2 regions of the Lysinibacillus sp. GbtcB16 genome follow, and region 2 is predicted to be linked to the other one. Evidence: riboswitches for the same ligand, from Rfam matches in the RefSeq annotation. Region 2 holds a riboswitch; the other holds the start of a gene.
What was found. Region 2 has a riboswitch for cobalamin ahead of KVT27_RS22240 (hypothetical protein). Riboswitches for the same ligand answer to the same signal wherever they lie in the genome.
Positions count from the first base shown of each region.

Region 1: linked by a shared signal. The riboswitch ahead of nikA (nickel ABC transporter substrate-binding protein) and the one ahead of KVT27_RS22240 (hypothetical protein) in region 2 are both predicted to bind cobalamin.

Region 1 is NZ_JAGXJV010000001.1:1,792,778-1,796,209, forward strand. Features, by position in the region: gene nikB (nickel ABC transporter permease) at 1-259, opposite strand, end outside; gene nikA (nickel ABC transporter substrate-binding protein) at 331-1,950, opposite strand; cobalamin riboswitch at 2,095-2,287, opposite strand; gene metE (5-methyltetrahydropteroyltriglutamate--homocysteine S-methyltransferase) at 2,410-3,432, opposite strand, start outside.
Region 2 is NZ_JAGXJV010000017.1:13,016-16,447, reverse strand. Features, by position in the region: gene KVT27_RS22250 (hypothetical protein) at 11-562, shown strand; gene KVT27_RS22245 (glutathione peroxidase) at 650-1,195, shown strand; cobalamin riboswitch at 1,298-1,496, shown strand; gene KVT27_RS22240 (hypothetical protein) at 1,659-2,216, shown strand; gene KVT27_RS22235 (ABC transporter substrate-binding protein) at 2,200-3,150, shown strand; gene KVT27_RS22230 (tyrosine-protein phosphatase) at 3,286-3,432, shown strand, end outside.

The sequences.
Region 1 (3,432 bases), on a different contig from region 2:
ATGTCCCAAAGTCTAGCTGTAAAACGCCTTTTACCCATAGCAGATACTGCATGATAAAAGGCTTGTCTGTCCCTAATTCTTCTCGTAAAGCTTGTATAGCCTCTGGTGTTGGGGCAATTCTTGAGAGTCGAAGGATGACCTCTGCCGGTTCTACTGGTACGAAACGAATAAACACAAAGGTCAGAATAGATACGCCTACTAATACAAATGGAAGTGTGAGAATTCTTTTTACACAAAACATCCAAGTCGATTCGTACATGTCGTCACTTCCTATTTCATCCGATGATAAAAAGAGAGTTGTCCTGGTTCGACACACTCTCTCTTTCATACTTAGTTTTCTTTATCCATTTGTGCATATGGAATGTCATATTCAGAAGCACGTGGTGCAAAATCCTTCATATATGGTTGATAAATAACATTATTCGTTTCATACGATATTGGATAGAATAATGCTTGATCGTGGAACATTGTTAAAATATCCGTATATAGCTGCACACGTTCCTCTTCATCGGTACCAACTAATAGTTGATGTATGTTTGTATCAATCTCTTGAGCATTTGGTAAGCCTAATTTTGCTTCATATACACCACTAGCATTTGGTGTAGCTGATTCATTTGCAAAGCTATGTGGATCAGTCGGCGGTCCATTTGTACGCCAGAAGTTAATATCAACCTGATCATCCATTAATTTTTGCAGACCGACCATAACATCTGCGCCTTCAATATTTAACTGTACCCCTATTTTTGCTAGCTCGCCTTGCATTAACTCCGCCATAGGTTTTTGAATGGCATCAGTAGCAATATAGATTAAATCTAATGTAAGGGGTTGGCCATTTTTCGAACGAATTTTTTCACCCTTCTGTAGCGTCCAGCCCGCTTCATCTAGCAATCTCTGCGCTTTTTCAGGATTATATATAATGGGCGCCAAATCAATATTGGCATAAGGAATTGCATCCCAGAATAGCGTGTTTGCCACTTTTTCTGTACCATGTGTAATACTGTCTATCATTTGTTCTTTATTGATAGCATATTGAATAGCTTGTCGAACCTTTAGCTCAGCTAACGGCCCAGACTGTGTATTGAACAGTAATGCTTTCGTAGACAACGGCTCAGATGTAGCGGTTTTATATTTGCCACTATCTCTTAAATACGTATAGTTATCTAAGCTAATAATCCCTCGACCATAAATGACATCTAATTCTTCATTTTCAAAGGCTAACGAAAGAGATTCCGAATCTGGAATGATCTTAACCTTTATCTTATCTACGAGTGGTTTTTCACCCCAATACTGTTCGTTACGGCTAAATACTGCATATTCATCTTTTTTATAGTCGGTTAATACCCATGGACCTGTGCCAATAGCTGATTGGATGGAATCATTTGTTGCATCGCCGTCTGGGAAGCCATTATCCCCTAAAAAACGGAATGGTCTAACAAAGGCTAATTCGTTTAACACAGGGTAATACGGTTCATCTAATTGCAAACGTATTGTTGAATCATCTACTTTGACGACCTCTTTAATATGATTGACCATACCCATCCAAGAATGCATGTCACGATTCGCTAATACTGCATCAAAATTGCGAATCACATTATCAGCATTAAAGGCAGTCCCATCCGAGTAGGTAACATCCTTGCGTAAATGGAACGTATAGGCAGTTTTATCCTCTGAGATGTCCCAACTTTCTGCTAGCTTTGGCGTAATTGTGCCATCATCGTTATACGCCACTAAAGATTCATAAACCATGGCTTGAGCAGTCATCTGATTTGGTAAATATGTATGTGGATTTAATGGCCCTACATCTAATGGCCATCCAATCGTAATCATTTTTTCATCTGTTTGTTCTGTTGATGCTGAATTTCCTTTGTCCTTTTCTGAGCTTGTACAACCTGCAAGAAAGCTCAAGGTCAAAACAAGCAGGAAAGGCAGTAAATACTTTGTCCATCTCATTTTTTGTCTCCTATCTCTATTCCCTGTTCATATCTACAAATTGAATAGAAAAAGGCATAAAAAAACCTTATTCCACAAGAATAAGGACAGACAAACCTACAAATACGTAAGCTTCCATCCATCTCCCTATCTTTCGTAGATCATCAATGAATCTTCTTACAAGCAGGCATTCTGGCTTATGAATCATCATTTTGCTTCACCTTCCCAAGATAGAACTTAGTGGTAATCGAAACAAAACTCCTCATTTACAGCTGCGGGACAGCATGGGATTTACACCCATTTTCCTTTTAATTGAATGAAAAATACGTTCATTCAAACTTGTAATGCAATATTTGAAATTAGTAATAAACATAACATGCTGAAATGTTCACGTCAATTTTATTTTCTGAATATAATAAAACCTCCATACAAAAAGACCAGGTAGATACCCTGATCTTTGCTTTTATTACATCGTTTTCGTTATCTTGATATAGATTCCTTCACTTCCTGACGTAATATTTTAGTAGCGCCTACCATATTAGCTAAAGCCGCGATTGTTTCTGGCTCTTTCCTTGTTTTTAAGCCACAGTCAGGATTAACCCAAAATTGATGTTTGTCTAGAACTTGTAAACTATCTCTCATAATGGCTAACATTTCGCCTTCACTCGGCACACGTGGGCTATGAATATCGTAAACACCTAATCCGATTCCTTTTGTATAAGGATTTACTTGGAGGGAAGAAATTAGCTCCCCATGGCTACGTGATGTTTCAATGGAAATCACATCTGCATCTAGCGCGCTAATGGGTTCTATGAAATCGTTAAATTCGCAGTAACACATATGTGTATGAATTTGTGTTTCATCCTCAACACTCGATGTAGCAAGCTTGAAGGCATTGACCGCCCAGTCTAAGTAAGTCCCCCATTCTTCTTTACGAAGAGGTAACCCTTCTCGAAGTGCTGGTTCATCCACTTGAATAATGGAGATGCCTGCCGTTTCAAGTGCTTCCACTTCCTTGCGAAGTGCTAATGCAATTTGATAAGCGACATCTTTTCGAGAAATATCATCGCGTACAAAGGACCAATTTAAAATGGTCACTGGTCCCGTCAGCATCCCTTTTACAAAGCGCTTCGTTAAGCTTTGGGCATACGCAGACTCTTTCACGGTAATGGCTGAAGACCATGCAACATCTCCATAAATAATCGGAGGCTTCACACAGCGAGAGCCATACGAAACAACCCATGCTTTTTCAGTAAAGGCAAAGCCCGTCAATTTCTCACCGAAATATTCGACCATGTCTGTCCGTTCAAATTCTCCATGAACTAGTACATCCATATCAAGATCCTCCTGCAAGTGAATCCAGCGCTTTGTTTCCAGTTCAATAAATGCTTCATAGTCTTCATTCGACAATTGCTTCTTTCGCCAAGCATTACGATTTCTTTTCACCTCATCAGATTGAGGAAAGCTGCCGATTGTCGTTGTTGGGAATAGTGGCAGTCCTAA
Region 2 (3,432 bases):
GGGATAAATTATGGAAAAAGAGATTTTGCAACTTTTTAGTAATCTAACAGAGCGTGATCGAGATATTCAATATGAATCTTACGAGGAACTGATGAAAATTATGCAGGAGCCCGTAGATTGGACATATGCAGTGTGGGAACAGCTTGTACAAGCACTTACATATAAAAATGGGCATGCACGTGCACTTGCCGCACAAATTTTATGTGCTTTAGCTGCAAAAAGTGATCCCGAAGAAAGAGTATTAGAAGATTTTTTAAAGATTTGGGCAGTGACTTATGATGAAAAGCCCGTCACGGCAAGGCATACATTACAGGCTATTTGGAAAATTGGTTTAGCAGGCCAAGTACAAAGCGATTTAGTCGTATCTTATTTAGCCAAGAGATTTCAAACTTGTTTAGATGAAAAGCATCCTACTCTCATTCGCTATGATATTATTGTATCTTTAAAAAAATTATATGATCAAACGAGTGATCCTAAATTATTAGACATAGCCCATCGCTTAATCAATGAAGAGCAAAATGTTAAATATAAAAAGAAATATAAGTCAGCCATCCGTTCTTAGTAACGAGATGGTGTTTTTTGTGCAAACCTTTGGTAATGAGGAGATTAGTCAACTATAATATATGAAAAAAACAAAAGGGGTTAGGGAATGAGCATTTATAATTATTTAGTACGAAAGCCGAATGGTGAAATTTTATCAATGGAAACTTTTCGAGGAAAAACAATGCTAATTGTTAACACGGCCAATCAATGCCGATTTACATATCAATTTGAAGACTTACAAAAAATGTACGATAAATATGGCAAAAATAATTTTGTCGTTCTAGGATTTCCTTGTGATCAGTTTGGCCATCAAAATCCTGAAGATGGAGAGGAAACTGCGCATCTTTGTAAGGTCAACTATGGAGTTACGTTTCCCATTTTTGAGCTAGTCCAAGTAAATGGTGAGACGACACATCCTTTATTTAATTATTTAAAACATGAAGTCGATTTTCGTGAATTTGGAAAAGCAAGCATGCAGGAGAAAATGCTTGCTGAGGCAATTGTTCAACTTGCTCCAAGCTTTTTAGATGGTCGTAATATTCGCTGGAATTTTACTAAATTCCTAGTAGATGCAAGCGGAAAAACCATAGCTCGCTTTGAGCCTACAGACTCACAGCTTGATATTGAGCAAGCAATTGAAAAAGTATTGTAGTAGAGTGATTTTATGGGAATTGAAATACGTCTAAAACGGCTATCATTTTTGTACGCAACTATTTTTTCCTATCAATCTATGATAAACTGCTTTACAAGTGAATTATTCTTGCAGAATAAAGGTGCTAGCTAGCATAATCGGGAATTCGGTATAAGCCGAAGCTGTTTCCGCAACTGTAAGTACAGCTATTATAAAGATGAACCACTGTTTCATAGGAAAATGGGAAGGTTCTTTATAGCTCTTATAAATTATATAGGAGCGTTGTACAAGCCAGGAGACCGACCTTTATTTGAACGTATAACAACTCTTCGGAAGCTAGGAGGATATACGGCAAATACATAGGCAGTGTCGTGTTTCTATGACAATCATTATGTTATTTTCGTCGTTCCTTTGCGTGAGGAGCGACGTTTTTTTATGTTCTATAAAAGTGAGGATTTTCATTAAGAAAAAGGGGGACAGCAGGTTGAAAAAAGATACACGTTATTCTTGTTATCCTTTTATGCGAGAGAGGGCTTCAACTGTCGATTTTGAGATTCGCACAGATAGTTTAACAACGCATTTAGGGGTTGCGCTAGCTATAGTAAAGAAAGAGGATGTCCAAGTTGTTGCAGATGATTTAATGCAGATTTTACCTATGGCTTATCATGTGAATGGCTCGGTTCGTGGGAAGCTAGCAGTTACAGATGAGGATCTATCCTGGTTAAGTGAGCGCTATGATTTTTATGTAAGTCATGTGAAGGAAGAGATTCAAAATTTTGTTTTACCTCAAGGAACAGAGGCTGCTGCTGCTTTACATCTTTGTCGTAGTGAGGCGAAAAAATCATATCGAACTTTACACAAGGTTTCGGAAGAACGAGAGGTACCGACTATTCTCTTCGATTATTTAGGCTTATTAGCCAATGTATGTTTTGTAATGGCTGTCTATACGAATCAACAAGCTGGAATAGCTGAAATTCCGTTTATGAGTAAATCATATCCAATGAAAAAGAAAAAGGTGAATAATAATGAAGAAACTATTTAATTTACAATGGCTATCGGTTTTATTGCTAGCGCTCGTTTTAGCAGGTTGTGGAACTGCGGAAGATACAAAAAATAAAAATGGTTCTCAAGATGAACAAAAGATTGAGCAAACAAGTTACAAAGTAACCGATGATCGTGGCGTAGAAATAGAGTTTAAGGAAGTGCCAAAAACAGTTGTGTCCTTACAACCAAGTAACACAGAAATTCTATTTGCATTAGGGGTTGGCGATAAAATTGTAGGTGCCACTGAATATGATACATATCCAGAAGCCGCCCAAAAAATCGAACGTGTTTCTGATACTGTGAATTATAACAGTGAGCGAATTTTAGCGTTAAAGCCAGATGTTGTTATTGCGTATACGATTGGTGAGAAGGATGCACTTAAGCCACTCGAGGATGCAGGAATTAAAGTATTTGTTATTCAATCAGCGGCTACATTTGATGATGTATATGGAGATATCGAACAAATTGCAGCTGTTATGGATGTTAAGGATAAAGGCAAGGCATTAAACGAGGAAATTAAAGCAAAAATCGCTGATGTGCAAACAAAGGTTAAGGAAGTAAAAACACCAAAAAATGTTTATTTAGAAATTAGTCCGAAGCCAGAAATATATACAGCAGGCTCTAGCACTTTCCAACAAGAAATATTAAATGCGGCAAATGTAAAGAATGTGTTTGCAGATTTAGATGGCTGGAAGCAAGTATCTGAGGAAGATGTAATTGCGAGAAATCCAGACGTCATTTTAACAACAGTCAACTATACAGAAAATCCAATTGGAGAAATCCTTGCTCGTGATGGGTGGAATACGGTAACAGCTATTCAAAACAAGGCAGTTCAGTCCCTTGACACAGATATCTCAAATCGTCCAGGTCCACGTATCGGTGAAGCAGTTGAGCTTGTTGCTAAAGCTGTGTATCCAGAGTTATATAAATAAGATCGTAGAAAATGCTAGTTGTTTATTACAGCTAGCATTTTTTATTTTATTACCTAGTGTGAAAATTGGTATTCATGTAGTTTGTTCGATAGAATAAAGGTAAGAACGCTTATTAATATAGGGAGGTGTAGTTCAGTGAAGCAAGTACAAAAAAATATTCCGTTTGAGGCCGTTTATAATTTCCGAGATATGGGGGGATATCAAACGAGAGATGGGCGTGTTATAAGAAATGGCTTATTTTATCGCTCTGCCGCACTTGGTAAAATGACATCGACAGATAAA